Regions from separate parts of the Pseudonocardia phyllosphaerae genome, predicted to be linked through region 2. Evidence: riboswitches for the same ligand, from Rfam matches in the RefSeq annotation. Region 2 holds a riboswitch; the other holds the start of a gene.
The links. Region 2 has a riboswitch for cobalamin ahead of ACLE50_RS02170 (ribonucleoside-diphosphate reductase subunit alpha). Riboswitches for the same ligand answer to the same signal wherever they lie in the genome.
Positions count from the first base shown of each region.

Region 1 (11,739 bases), on a different contig from region 2:
GGGCGCCACCGAGGACCGGTTGGTCGGCTCGCTGGACCTGGAGCAGGCCCTCGCCGAGGGCCGCCGCGCCTACCAGCCGGGGCTGCTCGCCGAGGCGCACCGCGGCGTGCTCTACGTGGACGAGGTCAACCTGCTCCACGACCACCTCGTCGACCTGCTGCTCGACGCCGCCGCGATGGGTCGCGCGCACGTCGAGCGCGACGGCGTCTCCGTCTCCCACGCCGCGAAGTTCCTGCTGGTCGGGACGATGAACCCGGAGGAGGGGGAGCTGCGCCCGCAGCTGCTCGACCGCTTCGGGCTGACCGTCGAGGTGCGCGCCAGCCGCGACGTCGACACCCGGGCCGAGGTCACGCGTCGCCGGATGGAGTTCGACGACGACCCGGCCGCCTTCGTCGCCCGCTTCGCCGACGAGGAGACCGCGCTGGCGCAGCGGCTGCGTGCCGCCCGCACCCGGGTCGGGAAGGTCGAGGTCTCCGACCGGGAGCTGCGCCGGATCGCGTTCGTGTGTGCCCGCTTCGACGTCGACGGCATGCGCGCCGACCTGGTCATCACCCGCACCGCGGCGGCGCACGCGGCCTGGGAGGGCCGCGACGCGATCACCGCCGACGACGTGCGGGTCGCCGCGACCCTCGCCCTGCCGCACCGCCGGCGCCGGGACCCCTTCGACGAGCCGGGCCTGGACGAGAAGGACCTCGACGAGGCGCTGCGCGACGCCGAGGACCACCTGGGTGACGACCCGGACCCCGACGACGACCCCGACCCGGATCCCGGCGACGGCGGCCCGGACGAGCCCGGCGACACCGGCCCCGAGAGGCAGGCTCCCGACGGACCCGGCCAGGACACCGACGCCGACCCGGATCGCGGCGACGGCTCCGGCCCGGACGGCACCCCGGGGGCGCAGGACGCCGCGAACGGCACCCCGGAGGCGCCGTCGCAGGAGAGCCCGGACGGCACCCCGGCCGACGAGATCCCGCAGCCCGCCGACCGGCAGGGCGCCGAGCAGGAGGGCACCGGGCAGCAGGGCGAGCCCGGCGGCGACGGCGGCGAGGGCCGCGCGGTCACGGTCGGGGACGCGGCCCGGCTGCACCGCGCGACCGTCCGTAAGTTCCAGGTCCCCGGCCTCGGCGCCGGTGCCCCCGGGCGCCGGTCGCGGGCCCGCACCGACACCGGCCGCGTCGTGCGCCCCACCGACGGCGGCACCACCCGCGCTGCGGACCTGCACCTGGCCGGGACGGTGCTCGCCGCCGCCCCGCACCAGCACGACCGCGGACGCCGCGGGCCCGGGCTGCTCGTGCGGCGCTCGGACCTGCGCCGCGCCGAGCGCGAGGGACGCGAGGGCAATCTGGTGCTGTTCGTCGTCGACGCGTCCGGGTCGATGGCCGCGCGCCGGCGGATGACCGCGGTGTCCGGCGCCGTGCTCGGCCTGCTGCGCGACGCCTACCAGCGTCGCGACAAGGTCGGGCTCGTGACGTTCCGGGCCCGGTCGGCCGAGCTGGCGTTGCCGCCGACGTCGTCGGTCCCGACCGCGCAGCAGCGGCTCGCGAAGCTGCGCACCGGAGGCCGCACCCCGCTCGCCGACGGCCTGCTCAGGGCCCGCGCCGTGCTCACCGCCGAACGCCGCCGCGACCCGCGCCGCCGTCCGCTGGTCGTCCTGCTCACCGACGGGCGGGCGACCGTCCCGGCCCGGGAGGGCGGCGACCCGGTCGCCGACGCCCGCCGCGCCGCCGGGCTGCTGGCCGAGGACGGTGTGCACACCGTCGTCGTCGACTGCGAGGCCGGGCACGTCCGGCTGGGGCTGGCTGCGCCGCTGGCCGCCGCGGCCGGTGGCGAGCTGGTGACCCTCGACGAGCTGACCGCCGACAGCGTGGGCGACCTGGTGCGATCCGCCCGGTCCGCGCACGCCGCCTGAGCAGAAGGAGAACGACCGTGCCGCAGGGACAGGTGTCCGTCACACCCGACGATGGGCTGACGACCCGCCAGCGCCGCAACCGCCCGCTGCTGGTGGTGCACACCGGTGAGATGAAGGGGAAGTCGACCGCGGCGTTCGGGACCGCGCTGCGCGGCTGGAACCAGGGCTGGTCGATCGGGGTGTTCCAGTTCGTGAAGTCCGCGAAGTGGAAGATCGGCGAGGAGGAGGCCTTCCTCGCGCTCGGCAGGGTGCACGAGGAGACCGGGCAGGGCGGGCCGATCGAGTGGCACAAGATGGGCTCGGGCTGGTCGTGGTCGCGTAAGCAGGGCACCGAGACCGACCACGCCGCCGACGCCCGCGAGGGCTGGGCGGAGATCCGCCGCCGGATCGAGGCCGAGACCCACCGCGTCTACGTGCTCGACGAGTTCACCTACCCGCTGAAGTGGGGCTGGATCGACGTCGACGAGGTCGTGGACGTGCTGACGAACCGGCCCGGGCAGCAGCACGTGATCATCACAGGGCGGGACGCGCCGCCTGCGCTGATCGAGGCCGCGGACCTGGTCCTGGAGACGACGAAGATCAAGCACCCGATGGACGCCGGGCAGAAGGGCCAGCGGGGCATCGAGTGGTGACCACGTGGTGAGTCCGCGCGCGCTGGTCGTCGCCGCGCCGGCGTCGGGCAGCGGGAAGACGACGATCGCGACCGGCCTGATGGCCGCGCTGCGCCGCCGCGGGTCCCGGGTCGCACCGTTCAAGGTCGGGCCGGACTACATCGACCCCGGCTACCACACCCTCGCCGCCGGGCGGCCCGGCCGGAACCTCGACGTCGTGCTGCAGGGCCCGCAGCGGATCGCACCGCTGGCCCGGCACGGTGCCGCCGGGTGCGACGTCGCCGTCGTCGAGGGCGTCATGGGGTTGTTCGACGGTCGGATCGGCGACGGGGCAGCGCGGAGCGCAGGCGGAGCGCACATCGGTGCAGCGCGGAGCGCAGGCGGAGCGCACATCGGTGCAGCGCGGAGCGCAGGCGGAGCGCACATCAGTGCTGCATCGACGGCCTCGGTGGCGGCCGAGCTCGGGGCGCCGGTGGTGCTGGTCGTCGACGTCCGGGGGCAGTCGCGGTCGCTGGCCGCGCTGCTGCACGGGTTCCGCTCGTTCGACCCGTCGGTGCAGGTCGCAGGGGTGATCCTCAACCGGGTCGGCTCCGAGCGGCACGCCCGGGTCTGCCGGGACGCGGCCGAGGAGATCGGGCTCCCGGTGCTCGGCGCCGTGCCGCGGCGCGCGGAGCTGGCGGTGCCGTCGCGGCATCTCGGGCTGGTGACCGCCGCGGAGCACGGGGCCGCGGCGACCGGCGCCGTCGAGGCGATGGCCGAGCTCGTCGCCGAGCACGTGGACCTCGACGCCGTCGTCGCCCTGGCCCGGCCGCTGCCGGAGGGGCCGGTCTGGGACCCGCACGCGGAGGTGGCCGCTGCCGGTGCCGACGCTCCTGATGCCCCCGGGGGCACCCTCGCTGCCACGGATGCCCCGGGCGTGCCCCTGGGGGCGGGAGGCCCGGGCGCCCGGCCGGTCGTCGCGCTCGCCGGGGGACCGGCGTTCGGGTTCGGCTACGCCGAGCACGCCGAGCTGCTCACCGCCGCCGGCGCCGACGTCGTCCGGTTCGACCCGCTGCACGACCCGGCGCTTCCCACGGGCACCGCCGCGCTGGTGCTGCCCGGCGGGTTCCCCGAGGAGCACGTCGGGGCGTTGGGGGACAACAGGTCCCTGCGCGACGACGTCGCCCGTCTCGCCGCGTCCGGGGCGCCGGTGCACGCCGAGTGCGGCGGGCTGCTGTACCTGTGCCGCGACCTCGACGGCGTCGACATGTGCGGGGTGCTCGACGCGTCGGCCGGGATGACCCCGAGGCTCACCCTCGGCTACCGCGACGCCGTCGCCGTCTCGCCGTCGCCGCTGTTTCCGGCCGGGGCGCGGGCGTCGGCGCACGAGTTCCACCGCTGCGCTGTCACCCCGCGCGCCGGCACGACCCCGGCCTGGGCGTGGCGCGGCGGGGAACCGGAGGGCTACGCCGGCGGCGGGGTGCACGCGTCGTTCCTGCACACCCACCCGGCCGGGGTCCCCGACGCGGTCGCGCGGTTCGTCGCGGCGGCCCGCACCGCACCGTGATCACCGGTTGCGGAGCGGACGCACCGCAGGCCGCGGGTTCCGCTCCACAACCGGTGATCACGGGTGGGGGAGCGCTCGTCGTCGGGATCGGGCTGCGGCCGGGGACCCCGGAGGCCGCGGTGCGGGAGCTGCTGCACCGGGTCGCCACCGAGCACGGGCTGGAGCTGGACACGGCGGTCGTCGCCACCCTGGGCCGGCGTGCGGACGAGCCGGGGCTGCGGGCCGCCGTCGCACCGCGTGCCCCGGTCGGGTACCCGGCCGAGGCACTCGCCGCGGTGCCGGTCCCGAGCCCGGACGGGCGGGTCGGCGCGGCCGTCGGCACCGCGTCGGTCGCCGAGGCAGCGGCGCTGCTCACCGCCGGACCCGGTGCGACGCTGCTGGTCCCCAAGACCCGCGGCGACGGTGTCACGGTCGCCGTCGCGCGGGCCCGCCGCTGATCACCGCCGATGTGGGATCGGCCTCGCGCCCTCACCGCACGCATGCACCGACCGTTATCCTCGTCCGTCAGTCGTCGCGCGGGACCCGGTACGCACCGGATGGCCCGCCGCCACGACCGTGCCCGCGCGTGTGGCCGGGGCGGTCGCAGCAACCGAAGCCACCGCCGGGTGCGGACTCCCCGGGAGAGGAATGTCGTTGAGCGCGCAGCACGAGCAGTACCTCGTCGGTCTCGACCTGGCCGGACGACGCGTGGTCGTCGTCGGCGGCGGGCAGGTCGCCCAGCGCCGCGTCACCCGGCTCATCGCCGCGGGCGCGCACGTCGAGGTCGTCTCGCCCGAGGTCACCCCGGCCGTCGAGGGCATGGTGTCGGCCGGTGAGATCAGCTGGACCCACCGCGGCTGGGCCGACGGCGACCTCGACGGCGCCTGGTACGCCATGGCCGCCACCGACGACCCGGCCGTCAACGCCGCCGTCCTCGACGAGGCCGAGCGCCGCCGGGTGTTCTGCGTCCGCGCCGACGACGCCGCGCACGGCACCGCCGTCACCCCCGCCACCGGCGAGCACGACGGCCTGACCGTCGGCGTCCTCGCGCACGGCGCGCACCGCCGGTCCGCGGCCGTGCGGACCGCGCTGCTCGAGGCGCTCGCGTCGGGGGTCGTCGACGAGAAGGCCGAGGTCCCGCAGGCCGGTGTCGCCCTGGTCGGCGGCGGGCCGGGCGACCCGGAGCTGATCACCGTGCGCGGGCGGCGGCTGCTCTCGCGTGCCCAGGTCGTCGTCACCGATCGGCTCGGGCCGCGCGACCTGATGGACGAGCTCGGCAACGACGTCGAGGTCATCGACGCCTCCAAGATCCCCTACGGCCGTGCGATGGCCCAGGAGAAGATCAACGAGCTGCTGATCGAGCACGCGCAGGCCGGGAAGTTCGTCGTCCGGCTCAAGGGCGGCGACCCGTTCGTCTACGGCCGCGGTTTCGAGGAGGTCCAGGCCTGCGCCGCCGCCGGGGTGCCGGTGACCGTCGTCCCCGGGATCACCAGCGCGTTCGCCGCACCCGCCGTCGCCGGGGTGCCGGTCAGCCACCGCGGGGTGGCGCACGAGATCGTCGTCGTCTCCGGGCACGTCGCCCCGGACGACCCGCGCAGCCTCACCGACTGGACCGCGCTGGGCCGGATGACCGGCACCATCGTGCTCATGATGGCCGTCGAGCGGCTGGGCCGGTTCGCCGAGACCCTCATCGCGAACGGCCGCGACCCGGAGACCCCGGTGCTGATCGTGCAGGACGGCACGACCCGGATCGAGCGCAGCGTGCGCACCACGCTCGCCGAGGCCGAGCGCGATGCGAAGGCGCACGAGGTCAGCCCGCCGGCGATCGTCGTCGTCGGGCCGGTGGCGGGCCTGGAGGCGCCGGTCGGGGAGTGACCCCGGTCATGGATTGCACACTGCAAGTTTGCAGTGTGCAATCGTCGCGGCATGTCCGACGAGACCGACCAGCTCGTCGACGCCGTCATGACCGCCAGCCGCGCCATGCTCGCGGTGGTCGCCCGGTCCCTGGCTGCCGTCGACGACGACGTCACCCTCCCGCAGTACCGCGCGCTGGTCGTCCTGGCCCAGCACGGCAGCCGCCGCCCCGCCGACCTGGCCGTGGCGCTCTCGGTCGGCCCGTCGACCGCGACCCGGATGTGCGACCGGCTCGTCGCGCGCGGGCTCGCCGAGCGGACCCGCGACGGCGGTGACCGCCGCGAGGTCGTCGTCGCGCTCAGCCCGCAGGGCCGGGAGCTGGTGCTCCAGGTGACCCGCCTGCGCCGCGCGGAGCTGCGCCGGCTGCTGGAGATGCTCCCCGCCGCGGACCGGGTCGCGGTCCGGGACGGGCTGCGCACCTTCGCCGGCGCGGCCGGGGAGGTCCCGGAGACCGACTGGGCCGTCGCGCCCCTGCCGGAGACGGCGTCGGAGCCGGACCCGGAGCCGGAGACAGCGTCGGACACAGAGCCGGGGACAGCGCCGTGAGCGCCGGGGTGCTCTCGCCGCGCACGCTGCACCGCACGCTCGTCGCCACCCGGCCCGGGCTGGTCGGTCTCGCCGTGATCATCGGAGTCGGCGCCGGGATCGGGTCGGTGCTGTTCCACGAGCTGATCCTCGGCGTGACGTGGCTGGTCACCGGCCGGGAGGACTTCTCCGACGCCGGCCGCGTCGCCTCGACCCACCTGCCCGCGCTCGGCTACTGGTTCCTGCTGATCGCCCCGGTACTCGGCGGGCTGGTCTACGGGCCGCTGGTGCAGTGGTTCGCCCCGGAGGCCCGCGGGCACGGCGTCCCGGAGGTGATGGTCGCCGTCGCGCGGCGGGGCGGCCGGATCCCGGCGACGGTCGCCGCGGTCAAGGCGCTGGCCTCGGGGATCTGCATCGGCACCGGCGGCTCGGTCGGCCGGGAGGGGCCGATCGTGCAGATCGGGTCGGCGCTCGGCTCGGCGATCGGGCAATGGCTGCGGGTCCCCGCGACCCGGCTGGTGCTGATGGTGGCCTGCGGCGCGGCCGGCGGAATCTCCGCGACGTTCGACGCGCCGATCTCCGGCGTCGTGTTCGGGCTGGAGCTGATCCTGCGGTCGTTCTCCGCCGAGGCGTTCGGCGTGCTGGTGCTGAGCTCGGTGACGGCGAACGTCGTCGCCACCGTGATCGCCGGCAAACACTCGATCCTGACGCTGCCGCACTTCGAGCTGGGCAGCCCGGTGCAGCTGCCGCTCTACGCGCTGCTCGGCCTGCTCGCCGGGCTGCTGGGCTGGGCGTTCGCCCGGATCCTCTACGCGATCGAGGACGCCTGCGACGCCGTGTGGCGCGGCCCGGAGTGGCTGCGCCCGGCCGTCGGCGGGCTGGTGCTCGGTGCGCTGCTGCTCGGGCTGCCGGAGATGTACGGCGTCGGCTACCCGGTGCTGCAGAATGCGATCGAGGGCCGCTACGTCCTCGGGTTCCTGCTGCTGCTGGTGCTCGGCAAGATCCTCGCCTCCAGCCTGACGATCGGCATCGGCGGCTCGGGAGGGGTGTTCGCGCCGTCGCTGTTCGTCGGTGGGACCGCCGGAACCGCGTTCGGCGTGGCGATGGACGCCCTGTTCCCGGCGCTGCACCTCGACCCCGGTGCGTTCGGGCTCGTCGGGATGGCCGCGGTGTTCGCCGGCGCCGCGCACGCCCCGATCACCGCGGTGCTGATCGTGTTCGAGCTGACCGGCGACTACGCGCTGATCCTGCCGCTGATGGCCGCCGTCGTGCTCTCCACCGGGATCAGCCACCTGGTGTCGCGGGAGAACATCTACACGCTCAAGCTGCTGCGCCGCGGCGTCGACATCGGCGCCGACACCGCCGTCGACGAGGCACTGCGGTGGGTGACGGTGCGGGAGGTGATGCGCCCGGCGACGGCCGGGGAGATCGCAGGCGACACCGGAGCCACCGGATCCGTGGACCCGGGAACCCCGGTGCACGACGTGCTCGCCACCCTGGCCGAACACCGGGGTGCGAGCCTGGCGGTGCGCGACGGCGCAGACGGCACAGACGGCACAGACGGCCCGCTGCTCGGGACGATCGCCGAGCACGACGTCCTCGACCACCTGCGGGGTGCGGCGCCCGCCGCCCTTGCCTGATGGGCTGTGTCGCCCGTGGCCCGACCGGATGTGGCGGTCGTCGTCGCCGGTTGACCCTCACCCGGGCGCGTGATGGGCTCGTCCGCGACGACGGAGATCAGGAAGCCGGTGCGAGTCCGGCGCGGTCCCGCCACTGTCACCGGGGAGCGCCTCCCCACCGCAGGCCACGGTCGCCGGACCGGAAGGCCGGGGAGGCGCGCGGATCCGGGAGCCAGGACACTGAGCCGTCGTCGCACGAATCCCATGCCGGGGGCGAGGACCCCCGAGGAGGAACCGCGATGACGACCGACCTTCTGGTGCTCGGCACCGGACCCGGCCCCGGCACACCCGGGGCCGCCGACCTGCTCGCCGACGCCGACCTGGTGTTCGCCTTCCCGCCCGGACCCGCCGCGGACCCCGAGTCGGTGGCCCTGTTCTACGCCGAGGCGTGGCGGGTGGAGACCGTCTCACCGCGCGCCGCGGTCACCCGGATCGCGACCTGGGCCGCGGAACGTGCGGGACGCACCGCCGTCCTGCTCGTCGCCGGGGACCCCGCCGACGACGTCGCCCTGCGCGCCGTGCTCGACGGGCTCGGCGCCGTCGCCGGGGGCGTGGCCGTGCGGGTGTGCGCCGAGGAGCGCGTCGCGCCGCCGTTCCGGAGCACGCTGCCGGGCTGAGCGCCGGTGCGTGCGTCGCCGATCCTGTGCGTCGCCGTCACACCGGGCCGGTCGACCGGCCCGCCGCCCACCCGGGACGTCACGCCGCGTCGCCGGCCCCGGGGCCGTCATGTCGCGGTGTCCTCGGGGTGCCAGCTGCGCAGCGGGTCCGCCCGGCTCAGTGCGGGGTCGGCGGCGTCGAGGGTCCGGGTGCGCCCGGGTCCGGTCGCGGCCGTCTCGAACCGGACGGTGACCCGGCCGTGCCCGGCGCCCTGCACCCAGCCGTGCCCGTACTCGGGATGCGCGACGTCGTCGCCGGCCCGCCACGGCCGCCCCGGATCGGGATCGCGGTCCGGGCGCATGCCCTCCGCCGCAGCCGTTCCCGGGCCCGCAGGGGCGGTGGGATGCGCGGTCACCGCGGTGCCGAGCACCCCGGCGCCGATCTCGGGTACGGCGCCGGTCCCGGGTGCGGGGCCGGCTTCCGTCGCGGCATCGCCCGGTCCGCCGGTGAGCGCGAGGCCGAGGCCGGGCGGCACGTCGCCTGATGACTCCGCCGCGGGCGCCGCGGCCCACCCCTGCGCCGACGGGACGGCGTCGAACAGGGCCAGCGGCGGCTCGTCACCGAACCCGGACACCGACACCCCCAGCAGCCGCACCCCGCCCTCGCCGACGGCGGTCTCCGCGAGCCGCCGCGCGACCGCGGTCAGGGTGGACAGCTCGCGGGTCGGGAACGGTGTCGTCTCCGACCGGGTGTGGGTGACGAAGTCCCCGGTCCGCGCCTTCACCGTCACCGTCCGCGCGGCACGGCCGTCGGCGACCAGGCGCCGGTGCACCGACACGCAGATCGACGCGACGGCCTCGTGCACCGCGGTCATCGCGGTCAGATCGGCGTCGAACGTCGTCTCCGCGCTGATCTGCTTGGCCGCACCGCGCGGAGCGACCGGGCGGTCGTCGATGCCGCGGGCGAGGCGGTGCAGCTCGGTCCCGACGGCGGAGCCGAGGATCCCGGCGACCTCGCGGCCGTCCATCGCGGCGAGCCGGCCGATGGTGTCGACGCCGATCTTGCGCAGCGCCTCGCCGGAGACCGGCCCGATGCCCCACAACGACCGCACCGGCAGCGGCGCGAGCACGGCCTCCTGCTCGGCATGCGCGATCACCCGCAGCCCGTCCGGCTTCGCCAGCTCGGACGCGATCTTCGCGACCTGCTTGCCGGACCCGGCCCCGACCGAGGCGGGCAGGCCCGTCCGCTCCCGGACCGCCGTGCGCAGCCGGGTGCCGAACGCCTCGACATCGGAAGGGGACGCCCCGGCCAGCGACGGCGGCTCGATGAACGCCTCGTCCACCGACACCGGCTCCAGGACCGGGGAGAACTCCGCGAGCACCCCCATGACCTGGTCGGAGATCGCCTTGTAGAGCGGGAACCGGGGCGGCAGCACCGTGGCGTGCGGGCAGCGGCGGCGGGCCTGGCCCATCGGCATCGCCGAGCGGGCGCCGAACACCCGCGCCTGGTAGCTCGCCCCGGCGACGACGCCACGCGGCCCCGCCCCGCCGACGAGCACCGGCCGGTCGGCCAGCGTCGGGCGGGTCAGCTGCTCGACGGAGGCGAAGAACGCGTCCATGTCGAGGTGCAGCACCCAGCGGAGGTCCGCGGTGCCGCTGTCGGGCCCGGTCACCGCTCCAGTGTCGCGCGGACCCCCGACAGGATCGCGGTGCCGTCGCCGATGCGGATCTCCGGTGTGACTCGCCCGGCCCCGGCGACGGCGGCGGGATGGTCGTCGAGCCCGGTGTCGACGTCGGCGACCCACCAGTCGCCGTCGACGCCGTCCCAGGCCTGCACCCGCGGACCGCTCGCGTCCGGAGCCGAGAGCGTGATCGCGTCCATCGGGCTGGACAGGCCCTCGCCGGTGGCCTTGAGCAGCGCCTCCTTGCGGGTCCAGGTGACCAGGAAGTCCGCGGGGGCGGGGACGCCGGCGGCCAGCTCGGCCCGGGACAGCACGTGCTCGGCGAGGCCGTCCAATGCGGACAGCGGGCGGTGTTGCTCGACGTCGAGCCCGACCGGTTCGTCGGACACCGCGACGCCGACGAGCTGACCGGAGTGGGTCAGCGAGAACTCCGGCCCGCCGCCGGCGACCCGGGGCTTGCCGTGCGGCTTCCCGCAGCGGCAGGTGCGGTCGAGGACCAGGGCGGCCGCGGTGGTCCGGTCGTCTGGGATTCCGTCGGCGCTGATCCGGTCGGCGCTGATCCGGTCGGCGACGACGATCCGGACCAGCGCGTGCGCGGCGAGGTAGCGGGCGCGGTCGTCGTCGCGCCGGAACGCGGCCATCCGCTCGCGCTCGTGGTCGTCGAGCAGCGCGACGAGGTCGGGCCGGGTGGCCGGATCGATCGGCTTCGCCAGGTAGACGGCGACGGAGGCGCTCACGAGTCCACCTTGTCACGGGGCCACCCACACCCCGGAACGCGCGCAGCACACCGTTTCCGTACGCAGCACATGCCGCAGCGTGTGCCACGTACGGAAACGGTGTGCTGCGCCGCGAGGGAGCGGCAGGCGACTGCACACCCCGGGGCCGGTCCGCACACCCGAAATATGGGGTGTGCGAACCGGCCCCGGGGTGTGCAGACCGGCGCAGGGGTGTGGACCGGGCCCCGGCGATCGACCGACCCCGCGACCGCTCGGGCTCCACGGCACCCGGCACCCGCGGACACCGGGCACCCGCGGACGCCCGGCCCGGTGATCGACCGGACCGGACGGTTCCCGCGTCAGCCGGTGCGACGGGCGGCGAAGTCGGACCGCACGTGGGCCGGCTTCACGTGCGGCGCAGGGCCGGACGTCCGCGGGGCCGGGGGACCGCCGTTCCCGGCGGAACCGTGACCCCGCTTCGCGGCGCGGCGCTCCGCCCGGTTGGCGGGACGGTCGTCCCCGGACGATGCGACGTCGCCCGCAGCCACGGGCCTGGCATCGGGCAGCGCCGTCCCGGACGGC
Region 1 covers NZ_JBKGXS010000002.1:450,350-462,088, reverse strand. Annotated here, with positions in the region: gene ACLE50_RS07470 (putative cobaltochelatase) at 1-1,909, shown strand, start outside; gene cobO (cob(I)yrinic acid a,c-diamide adenosyltransferase) at 1,927-2,541, shown strand; gene ACLE50_RS07460 (cobyrinate a,c-diamide synthase) at 2,546-4,066, shown strand; gene ACLE50_RS07455 (cobalamin biosynthesis protein) at 4,120-4,503, shown strand; gene cobA (uroporphyrinogen-III C-methyltransferase) at 4,694-5,920, shown strand; gene ACLE50_RS07445 (MarR family transcriptional regulator) at 5,972-6,505, shown strand; gene ACLE50_RS07440 (chloride channel protein) at 6,502-8,124, shown strand; cobalamin riboswitch at 8,182-8,367, shown strand; gene ACLE50_RS07435 (hypothetical protein) at 8,403-8,780, shown strand; gene ACLE50_RS07430 (DNA polymerase IV) at 8,888-10,432, opposite strand; gene ACLE50_RS07425 (4'-phosphopantetheinyl transferase family protein) at 10,429-11,178, opposite strand.
Region 1: another riboswitch for cobalamin. It lies ahead of ACLE50_RS07435 (hypothetical protein); the one in region 2 lies ahead of ACLE50_RS02170 (ribonucleoside-diphosphate reductase subunit alpha).

Region 2 (11,739 bases):
GCGGCGCAGCATGCGCAGCGACGGGGTGCCGTTCCACCTCTACCACCGCGCGAAGGTCCCGGACCGGGTCCGGCTGCTCGTCGTCGCGGACGTGTCGCTGTCGGTCCGGTCGATCACCGCGTTCGTGCTGCAACTGGCCCGCACGCTGCATCGGCAGGCGTTCCGGTGCCGGGTGCTCGCGTTCGTGGACTCGCCGGTGGAGGTCACCGAGCTACTGCTGCGCGCACACGACGACCACGCGCTGGCCGCCGTGCTCGCCGAGCCGGGTATCGACCTCGACGCCACCAGCGACTACGGCCGCGTCCTGCACGAGATCAACGAGCAGTTCGCCGACGCCGTCGACCACCGGACCGCGGTGCTGTTCGTCGGCGACGGCCGCTCCAACGGTCTGCCGCCGGGTACCGAGGAGCTGGAGCGGCTCGCCCGGCGCGCGTACCGGGTCGGGTGGATCACCCCGGAGCAGCGCCGGTACTGGAACCAGGCGTCGTGCGCGATGGAGGAGTACTCGCACGTCGTCGACCACGTGCTCGTCGCCCGGGACGCCGACGAGCTGCTCGACGGCGCCGGGGAGCTGGGTCACGCGCTGTCCTGAGGCTCTTGCACACGAGTGTCATCTGTGTTCGTGTTCAGCCGATCAGATGACCTGGAGGGAGCCCGGTGCTGCGCGCGTTCCGCGAGCTGACGCTGCCCGCCCGGCTGCTCGTGGTGAACCAGCTCGGCATCAACCTCGGCTTCTACCTGGTGCTGCCGTTCCTGGCGACCCACATGGCAGGTCTCGGCTACGCGGCGGCGACGATCGGGCTGGTCCTGGCCCTGCGGAACCTCTCCCAGCAGGGGCTGTTCCTGATCGGCGGCTCGGCCGCGGACCGGATCGGCGCCCGGCCGGTGATCATCCTCGGCTGCGCGATGCGGATCGTCGCGTTCGGACTGTTCGTGCTGTTCGACTCGCTGCCGGGGCTGGTCGCCGCGGCCGTGCTCACCGGGCTGGCCGGGGCGTTCTTCAACCCCGCGGTGCGGGCGTACCTGATGCAGGAGGCCGGGGACCGGCGCGCCGAGGTCTTCTCGGTGTTCAACGTGTTCGGCAACGTCGGCGCCCTGCTCGGCCCGCTGCTGGGTGCCGCCCTGCTGAGCGTGGACTTCCGCCTCGTCGCCGGGGTCGCCTGCGCGCTGTTCACCCTGCTCACCGTGGCGCAGCTGTTCGCGCTGCCCGCCCGGGCCGTCGAGCCGCAGGAGCGCGGGCTGCTGGGCAGCTGGGGCGAGGTCGTCACCAACCGCCGGTTCCTGGTGTTCGCGCTCGGCGGCGCCGGCTACTTCTCGTTGTTCAACCAGCTCTACCTGGCCTTCCCGGTCGAGGCGCAGCGCGTGTCCGGGGTCGCGGGCGCGGTCAGCGCGGTGTTCGTGGTGTCCACCGTCGTCGGCATCACCGGCCAGGTGCGGATCACCGCCTGGTGCAAGGCGCACTGGACCGACGGCCGCTCGATGGCCGTCGGGCTGGTGCTGATGGGCGTGGGCTTCGTGCCGATCGGGCTCGCCGCACCGTTCGTCGGCACGGCCGCGGCCGGGGGCTGGACGACCGCCGGCTCGCTCGCCGTCACCCCGGTGCTGCTCGGGACGGTCGTGTTCGCGGTCGGCCAGGCGATGACCAACCCGTTCACCATGGCGCTGCTGCCCACGGTCGGGAGCAGGGCGCTGGCCGGCACCTACTACGGCTGGTTCTACCTGGTCGCGGCCGCCGTCGTCGCGATCACCACCCCGGCGATCGGCGGTCTGTTCGACCGCTTCCCCGACGGCACGGGTCGCTGGGTGCCGTTCGCGGTGCTGCTCGGGATCGGCCTGACCGGCGGCGCCGTGATCGCCTGGATGCAGCGCACCGGACGTCTCGCCGCACGCCCCGCCCCCACCTCGACGTGAAGGAACCCGCACCCGTGACGCTGAGCCGCCGCCGTTTCCTCGGCACCACCGCCGCCCTCGCCGCGATCCCCGCACTGGCCGCCTGCGGCGGTGGGCCGGGCGCGAGCGACCGGCTGCGGGTGGCCTTCCCCGGCGGCGGCTCGCGGGAGTCGCTGGACCCGCACCTGGCCACCCAGTTCGTCGACCAGGCCCGCGCCAAGGCCTGCTTCGACACGCTCACCGGGTGGACCCAGGAGATGACCGCGCAGATGCGGCTCGCCGAGACCGTCGAACCCGACGCCACCGGCCGGCGCTGGCGGATCCGGCTGCGCCAGGCCACCTGGCACGACGGGAGCCCGCTCACCGGCGACGACGTGCTGTACACGTTCCGCCGGATCGCCGACCCCGCGACCAAGGGATCGGCGGCGTCGCTGTTCAAGGGCGTCGACTTCACCGCGAGCCGCTCGACCGGGCCCCGCGAGGTCGAGGTCGTGCTCGCCGCGCCGGACTTCACCTTCCCGCTGTGGCTCGGCGCCCCGGGCGCGGAGATCGTCAGGGCCGGGACCACCGACTTCACGAAGCCGGTCGGCACCGGCCCGTTCCGGGTGCAGTCGTTCACCCCGGGCGGCGCCACGGTCTACACCCGCAACGACGCCTACTGGGACGGCGCGCCGCCGTCGGCGGAGCTGGAGTTCGTCCCGATCGAGGACGAGCAGGCCCGGCTCGGCGCGCTGCTGTCCGGGCAGGTCGCCTACGCCCACGACCTGCGTCCGGCGAGCGCCCGCCAGGTCCAGGGACAGCCGGGCCGCGCGGCTCTGCTCACCGCACCGCAGTCGACGTCGCAGTACCTCAACCTGCGTGTCGACCGACCGCCGTTCGCCGACCCGCGGGTACGCGAGGCGGTGCGGGTCGGGATCGACCGCGAGGCGCTGGTGCGGGTGGTGCTGCTCGGTACCGGCCAGGTCGGCAACGACGTCTTCGGCGGCCCGGAGCTGCAGTACTACCCGGACATCCCCCAGGTCACCCGGGACGTCGGCCGCGCAAGGGCACTGCTGCGCGAGGCCCGGGCGGAGAACCTCGCGTTCGAGCTGCAGACCTCGGGCAGCGACGCCAACTTCGGTCCCGCCGCCACGCTGGCCGCCGAGCAGCTGGCCGAGATCGGGCTGCGCGCCACCCCGCGGGTCCTCGACGCCCCCACCTACTTCACCGCCGTCCGGACGTCGGGGGTCGCGTCGTTCACCCGCTCCGGCACGTTCCCGATCCCGGACTTCATCGGGCGGCGGCGGCTGTCCAAGGCCGACAACTCCAACTACACGGGATACCGCAGCACCGAGATCGACAAGCTCTACGCCGCCGCGGTCTCCCGCCGCGACGAGAGCGCCCGCGCCGCCGACCTCGAACGCGTGCAGACCCTGCTGCGCAACGACTCCGGCGCACTGGTGTGGGCACTGTCGGACTGGAACGTCGGAGTAGCCGCCGGGCTGAGCGGGATCGAGGCGGCCAAGCCAAACAGCCACCTGTGGGGCCGGTTCGACAAGGCCCGGGTGAGCTGATGGTCGCCGCCGGCTCCACCGACAACACTGACACCACCGACACCGCAGACACCGGCCCCGCGCCGGTCGCCGTCCGGCGGCGCGGGGTGGGCCGCACCGCGGCCGTGCGGGCCGCGGTCGCGCTCGCCCAGCTGCTCGCCGCGGTGCTGCTGGTGTTCGCGCTGACCACGTTCCTGCCCGGCGACGCCGCCGAGATCGTCCTCGGCCCGGACGCCACCGACGACCAGGTCCAGCAGCTGCGCACCGAGCTCGGCACCAGCCTGCCCGCGGGCGAGCGCCTCGCGGACTGGCTGGGCGGGCTGCTCACCGGTGACCTCGGGAACTCGCTGATCACCGGGCAGCCGGTGCTCGACGAGGTCACGCGCCGGCTCGGCAGCACCCTGCTGCTCGCCGGCACAGGGCTCGCCGTGCTGGTGCCGCTGGCCGTCGTCATCGCGACCGCGGCGGGCCTGCGGCCGGGCAGCGCGTTCGACCGCATCTCGACGGCGACGGTGTCGGCACTGCAGGCCGCACCGCAGTTCGCGACCGGGCTGCTGCTGGTCGGGCTGTTCTCGCTGCAGCTCGGCTGGCTGCCCGCCACGGCCGGCGGCGGTTCGCTGCTGACCCCGGAGGTGCTGATCCTGCCGGTCGTCGTGCTCGTGTTCGCCCAGCTGGGCTGGCTGTCCCGCCAGGTCCGCCAGGGCGTGCTGCAGACCGATCGGTCCCCGCACGTCACACACCTGCGCCGGCTCGGCCTGCCCGAGCGCGACGTCGTGCTGCGCCACGTGCTGCCCGGCGGGCTCGCGCCGTCGGTGCAGCAGCTCGCCCGGATCGTCGAGGGCACGCTGGGCGGCGTGGTCGTCGTCGAGTCGCTGTTCGCGCTGCCGGGGGTCGGGTCCGGCGTCGTCGACGCGGTGCGCAACCGCGACATCCCGCTGATCCAGGGCTACGCGCTGCTCGCCGCCGTCGTCACGATCGGGGTCAACCTGCTCGCCGACGTGGTCACCGCCCGGCTCACCCCGGTCCGCGAGGACCTCGCGTGAGGGCGCTGCGCCCGGCGACCGCGGTGGCGCTGCTGCTCACCGGGGTCCCGCTGCTGTGCGCGTTCGCCGGGCCGCTGGTGGCCCCGCTGCTGCCGGTCACCTCCGGCGCCGGGGCGCTGATGCCACCGGGCCCGGGCCTGCCACTGGGCACCGACGCGCTCGGCCGCGACGTGCTCGTGCTCGCCCTGACCGGCGGCACCACCGTGGTCCTGCTGACGCTGGGCACCCTCGCTCTGGCCTACCTCGTCGGGATCCCGCTGGGGCTGCTGCTCTCCGCGACGCGGCGCCGCTGGGCGGCCCTGCTCACCCAGCGCACGCTGGACGTCGTGCTGGTCCTGCCGTCGCTGCTGGTGCTGCTGATCCTGGCCGGCACCGGGCGTCGCGGTGTCGGCTGGCTGCTCGTGGTGACCGCGCTGCTGCAGCTGCCCGCGATCGTGCGGATCGTGCGCGGCGCGGCAGGCGCCCCGGCCCGGCGGGTGGCGCTGGAGACGATGACCCAGAACGGGGAGCCGTGGTGGCGGATCCACCTCGTCGAGACCGGGCGATTCGTGGCCGGGACGCTGCTGGTCGACGCAGGCACCCGCGCCGTGCTGGTGCTGACCCTGCTGACCAGCGCGAGCTTCCTCGGCGTCGGGCTGCCGCCGGACACCGTGGACTGGGCGGTGGTGATCGAGCAGAACTCGGCGTCGCTGTTCCTGGCCCCGTACGCGCTGCTGGTCCCGGCCGGGCTGCTCGTCGCGCTCGCCGCGGGGGCGAACCTGCTGGTCGACCGGGTCGCCGACCGGACGGGAGCGGTGGTGTGAACTCCGTCCTCACCGTGCGCGGGCTGACGGCGGCCGCCGGGGGCACCACGGTGCTCGACGGCGTCGACCTCGATCTCGCACCCGGCGCGGTGCTGGCCGTGGCCGGTCCGTCCGGGGCGGGCAAGTCGACGCTGGGCCTGGCGCTGCTCGGCGAGTGCGCCACCGGCGTGACGCTCGGCGGCTCGGTCCGGGTCGGCGACACCGAGCTGCTCGGGGTGGACCGCCGGACGCTGCGTGCGCGCCGCGCCGGGCGGGTCGGGCACCTGCCGCAGCACCCGGGCGTCGTGCTGGACCCGGTGCGCCGCACCGGCCCGGTGCTCGACGAGCTCGCCGCCACCGTGCACGGCCGCGGCCGCGCACACCGGGCGGCTCGCGACCGCGCCGTCGCCGAGGCACTCGACCGGGCCGGGCTCGGCGCCGAACCGCAGCTCGCCCGCCGGCACCCGCACGAGCTGTCGGGCGGCCAGCAGCAGCGGATGGCGCTGGCGCAGACGCTGGTGACCGGACCGGACGTCGTCGTGCTGGACGAGCCGACCACCGGCCTGGACCCGGTCACCACCCGCGCGGTGATCGACCGGCTGACCGCGCTCGCGGCGGGCGGGACCGCGCTGGTGCTGCTCACCCACGACCTCGACGCGGTCCGCAGGCTCGCCGCGGCACTGCCGGTCGAGCTGCTCGAGCTGGCCGACGGGCGGGTCGTGCGCACCGGCCCCGCCGCCGCGCTGCTCGGTCCGGCGTCCGAACCCGACGGCGCCCCGGCCGCGTCCGGTGCCGAGGCGGTGCTGGAGGTGCAGGACCTGACCGTGCGGGTGGGCGACGGCGTCACGCTGCTGTCGGGTGCCGATCTCACCGTGGACCGGGGCGGGTTCGTCGCGGTCGCCGGGCCGTCCGGGGCGGGCAAGACCACCCTCGGCCGCGCGCTCGCCGGGCTGGTCGGGCACACCGGGACCGTGCGGGTCGACGGAGCCGACCCGGCCGGGAACCGGCGCGCCGTGCAGTACGTCCACCAGGACTGCCGGTCGGCGTTCCTGGACCACCGACCGGTGCTGGAGCAGGTCGCCCGGCCCGCGGTACTGCTGCGCGGCCTCCCCCGGGCCGACGCCCGGGCCGAGGCCGTTGCACTGCTGGAACGGCTCGGGCTGGACGAGGCCACGGCCGGTCGTCGCCCGGGCGGTCTGTCGGGCGGGCAGCTGCAGCGGGCCTCGGTGGCCCGCGCCCTGCTCGCCCGGCCCGCGGTGCTGGTCGCCGACGAGGCCACCTCCGCGCTGGACGGCGAGCACCGCGCCCGGCTGCTCGACGAGCTGCGCCGAACCTGCCGCGACGACGGCACCGCGGTGGTGCTGATCAGCCACGACCCGGTCGCGGTGGCGGCCGCGGACCGGACCGTCGGCGTCGTCGACGGCCGGATCGCCGCGGAGCCCGCGCCGGAACCGGCCGAGCGACGCTGAGCACGACCGAGCAGCGCCGGCCCCTCGCAGACGGCAACAGTTGTCGATAGTCTCGCCCTCATGACCGAGCCGGCGGAGTTCCGGGACCGGATGCGCCGCGTGTGGGGCGGTGCCGACTACCCGGCACTGGCCGAGCGGCTCGCGCCAGCCGCCCACGACCTCGTCGACGCGCTCGCACCCGGCCCGGCCGACCGGGTGCTCGACGTCGCGGCCGGGACCGGCAGCGCCGCGGCGCTCGCCCGCGAGCGGGGCGCCGCGGTGGTCGCGACGGACCTGGCGCCCCGGATGGTCGAGCTGGGCCGGGCCGCGACGGCCGGGACCGGCGTCGTGTGGCTGGAGGCCGACGCCGAGGCCCTTCCGCTGCCCGACGGCGCCGCCGAGGTCGTGCAGTCGAGCTTCGGCCTGATCTTCGCCCCGCGCCCCGAGGTGGCGCTCGCCGAGGCCCGGCGGGTGCTCGTGCCCGGCGGCAGGCTCGGGTTCACCGCCTGGACCCCGGACGGGTTCATGGGGCGGATGACCGCGGCCATGCTGCCGCACACCGGCGCCCCGCCCGGCCTGCCCGACCAGATGGACTGGGCCCGCCCGGACGTCGTGCGGGACCGCCTGACCGCGGCCGGGTTCGGCGAGGTCACGCTCACCGAGCGCGCGCTGCCGTGGCACTTCGACTCCCCCGCGGACATGACGGCGTTCTTCCGCGCCCACTCGCCGGCGCACGCCGCGGCCGCCGCCGGGCTGGGCGAGGAACGGGCGGCCGCGATGTTCGCCGACATCGAGGCCATGACCGGCCCGCCGGGCGAGCCGGTCCGGCTCGACGCCGCGTACCTGGTGGTCACCGCCACTGATTGATGAACACCTGATCAGGTGTGTCGTACTGTCCGCACATGCTCCCCGCGATCCCGCCCCGCACGTCGCCCCGGATCGGCCGACGCGCCGTCCTCGCCGGTGGTCTCGGTGCCGCCGCACTCGTGCTCGCAGGCTGCGGCGGCGGGTCCTCGTCGTCGACCGACCGGCTGCGGGTGGCGTTCGCCGCGGGTGGCTCGCGGGAGTCGCTCGACCCGCACGTCCTGCCGCTCTACGTCGACCAGGCCCGCGCGAAGGCCTGCTTCGACACCCTGACCGGCTGGTCGCAGGACATGACCCCGGAGCCGCGGCTGGCGCAGTCCTGGGAGAGCGACCCGAAGGGCACCCGGTGGCGGCTCACGCTGCGCGCCGCGAAGTTCCACGACGGCCGCGACCTCACCGCCGACGACGTCCTCTACACCCTGAAGCGGATCGTCGACCCGGCCACGACGGGCATCGCCGCGACGCTGTTCCGCGACCTGGACCTCACCGCGTCGCGTGCGATGTCTCCGACCGAGGTCGAGCTCGTGCTGCGCCGGCCGAACACGCTGTTCCCGCTGGCCCTGGGCGCGCCCGGCACCGAGATCGTGCAGCAGGGCGCGACGGGCTTCGAGCGCCCCGTCGGCACCGGGCCGTTCCGGTTCGACTCCTTCACCCCCGGCGGCCCGGCGCTCTACCGCGCCTTCGACGGGCACTGGGACGGCGCCCCGGCGATCAAGGAGCTGGAGTTCCTGCCGGTGAACGAGGAGGAGGCCCGGATCGGGGCGCTGCTGTCCGGGCAGGTCGCCTACGCCCACGACCTCACCCCGGCCGGTGCCGCCCGGCTCGACGGCAGCGGCCGCGCCACTGCGCTCGCCGCCCCGGCCGCGGCGAACCAGTTCCTGGTGATGCGGGTGGACAAGCCGCCGTTCGCCGACCCGCGGCTGCGGGAGGCCGTCCGGCTCGGCATCGACCGCGAGGAGCTGGTGCGGGTCGCCCTGCTGGGGCGTGGCCGCGTCGGCAACGACATGTTCGGCCAGGGCCTGCAGTACTACCCGGGCACGGTGCCGCAGGTGACGCGCGACGTCGAGAAGGCCAAGGCGCTGGTCGCACAGGCGGGCGCGCAGAACGCGACCGTCGAGCTGCAGACCAGCGGCGCCGACCCGGTGTTCGACGCCGCGACCGCGCTCGTCGTCCGCCAGCTCGGCGAGATCGGGCTGAAGGTCTCCGCCCGCCAGCTGCCCGAAGACGGCTACTTCAAGACCATCCGCAAGCAGGGCGTGTTCTCCCAGAACAGCACCGGCACGCTGCCGATCCCGGACTACATCGGACGCCGGATGCTCACCTCCACCCCGACCTACGACTTCACCGGCTACCGCAGCCCGAAGATCGACGAGCTGTACTACGCGGCCACCGCGACGAACGACGACGGCCGGCGCGCCGCGGGCTTCGCAAAGATCATGGAGCTGCTGCGGGCCGACTCCGGTGCACTGGTGTGGGGTGTGCGGGACTGGAACGTCGGCGTCGCGAGCGGACTGACCGGTCTCACCCCGGCCCGGCCGAACACGTTCGCGTGGGCGAACTTCGCGAAGGCCCGGCTCGGCTGATCCCGGGCGGCGGTGGTCACCCGACGCGGCCGCGGTACCGCTCGTCGGCACCGACGGGTGGGGTGTGATCACCCACCGGTGTGGACCTCGAGCCCGCCGACCGGCGCCCGCGGGGCCCGTGCCGGAGACACGCCGGTCCGGACCTGCGGCGTTCACCGCGCGTGACCAGGTCACAGCAACACACCCGGACACCTAGGGGTCCCTTCCGTTGTCGGGCCCAAGATGTAGTGTCGCGCTCGCTGGTGGTTCACCGGTCCCGCACGGGCCCGGTGAGGCGAGAGGGAACCCGGTGCGACTCCGGGACTGCCCCGCAGCGGTGAGCGGGAACGACCGCCGTCATGGCACTGGGAGCGCGCGCTCCCGGGAAGCGACGGCCAGTAGGAGCGAGCAGCACGACCGCTCGTCGGCCCGTGAGTCCGAAGACCTGCCACCGGCGCGCACACCGCCGGTGTGCGCTGCTCCGGAGCCCCGCGGGAGGGCACCAGGGTGCGGGGGCGCCTGCGTCGCGTCCCGTTCCCCGGTACTCCCCTGCGCGGCCGAGAAGCGACGGCGACCCGCGAGGAGACCAGCCCTGTGACGGCTTCCACCGCTCCCCCCGCGTCCACCACGGACGCTGCCACCGCCCCGACCCTGCGCGTGATCCGGCGCGACGGGTCCGAGACCGCGTTCGACGCCTCCAAGATCTCGGTGGCGATGACCAAGGCGTTCCTCGCCGTCGAGGGCGACGCCGGGGCGTCGTCGTCCCGGCTGCACCACGTCGTCAAGGGGCTGACCGACCAGGTCGTCGCCGCGCTGCTGCGCCACCCGACGCCTGCGGTGAACGTCGAGCAGATCCAGGACCAGGTGGAGCTGGCGCTGATGCGCGGCGAGCACCACAAGGTCGCCCGCTCCTACGTGCTCTACCGCGAGGAGCACGCCCAGGCCCGTGGCGGCAGCGGTGGGGAAGCCGCTGCGGTCACCGAGGCCGGGCCGGTCGTCCACGTCACCCAGCCCGACGGCAGCACGGTGCCGCTGGACCGCGACCGCGTCGAGACGGTGCTCGCCGAGGCCCTCGACGGCATCGACGACGTCGAGGCCGGCCCGGTGCTCGCCGAGTTCGAGCGGACCGTCTACGACGGCATCACCGCCGACGAGCTGGCCCAGGCCCTGGTCATGGCGGCGCGGACGCTGGTGGAGCGCGAGCCGGACTACTCGCTCGTCGCGTCCCGGCTGCTGATGGACCGGCTGCGCGCCGAGGCCGTCTCGCACCTGTCGGGCACCCGGGAGACGCCGGACCAGGCCGAGATGGCCGCGTCGTACGCCTCCTACACCAAGGGCTACCTGCGGCACGCGATCGAGATCGGGCTGGTCGACCCCGAGCTGGCCACGTTCGACCTCGACCGGGTTACCGCCGCGCTGCGCCCCGAGCGCGACCTGCAGATCGGCTTCCTGGGCCTGCAGACCCTCTACGACCGCTACTTCCTGCACGAGCGCGGCGTGCGCTTCGAGCTGCCGCAGGCGTTCTTCCTGCGGGTGGCGATGGGCCTGGCGGTCCGCGAGGTCGACCGCGAGGCGCGCGCGATCGAGTTCTACGAGCTGCTGTCGAGCTTCGACTTCATGGCCTCGACGCCGACGCTGTTCAACTCCGGCACCACCCGCCCGCAGCTGTCGTCGTGCTTCCTGACCACCGTCGACGACGACCTGGACTCGATCTTCCAGGGCTACAAGAACAACGCCCTGCTCGCGAAGTACTCCGGCGGCCTGGGCAACGACTGGACCCCGGTCCGCGGCCTCGGCGCGCACATCCGCGGCACCAACGGCGTCTCGCAGGGCGTCGTGCCGTTCCTCAAGATCGCCGGTGACACCGCCGTCGCGGTCAACCAGGGCGGCAAGCGCAAGGGCGCGGCGTGCGCGTACCTCGAGACCTGGCACGTGGACATCGAGGAGTTCCTCGACCTGCGCAAGAACACCGGCGACGACCGCCGGCGTACGCACGACATGAACACCGCGAACTGGGTGCCGGACGAGTTCCTGCGCCGCGTCGAGGCCGACGGCGAGTGGACGCTGTTCTCCCCGGACGAGGTCCCCGACCTGCACGACCTCTACGGCAACGCGTTCGCGCAGCGCTACCGGGAGTACGAGGCGGCCGCCGCCCGCGGCGAGCTGACCGTGCACCGCACCGTGCGCGCGGTGGACCTGTGGCGCCGGATGCTCACCATGCTGTTCGAGACCGGGCACCCGTGGATCACGTTCAAGGACCCGTGCAACCTGCGCAGCCCGCAGCAGCACGCCGGTGTCGTGCACTCGTCGAACCTGTGCACCGAGATCACGCTGAACACCAAGGCCGACGCCGACGCCGGTGAGGTCGCGGTCTGCAACCTCGGCTCGGTGAACCTGGCCGCGCACGTCGGCCCGGACGGCCTGGACACCGACAAGCTGCGCAGCACGGTGACCACCGCGGTGCGGATGCTCGACAACGTCGTGGACATCAACTTCTACACGATCCCCGAGGCGCGCCGGTCCAACCTGCGCCACCGCCCCGTCGGGCTCGGGCTGATGGGCTTCTCCGACGCGCTGTTCCTGCAGCGCATCGCCCCGGGCAGCGAGGCGGCCGTCGC
Region 2 covers NZ_JBKGXS010000001.1:455,610-467,348, reverse strand. Annotated here, with positions in the region: gene madC (MadC family VWA domain-containing protein) at 1-592, shown strand, start outside; gene ACLE50_RS02205 (MFS transporter) at 658-1,911, shown strand; gene ACLE50_RS02200 (ABC transporter substrate-binding protein) at 1,926-3,443, shown strand; gene ACLE50_RS02195 (ABC transporter permease) at 3,443-4,465, shown strand; gene ACLE50_RS02190 (ABC transporter permease subunit) at 4,462-5,268, shown strand; gene ACLE50_RS02185 (ABC transporter ATP-binding protein) at 5,265-6,716, shown strand; gene ACLE50_RS02180 (class I SAM-dependent methyltransferase) at 6,777-7,562, shown strand; gene ACLE50_RS02175 (ABC transporter substrate-binding protein) at 7,598-9,142, shown strand; cobalamin riboswitch at 9,369-9,588, shown strand; gene ACLE50_RS02170 (ribonucleoside-diphosphate reductase subunit alpha) at 9,716-11,739, shown strand, end outside.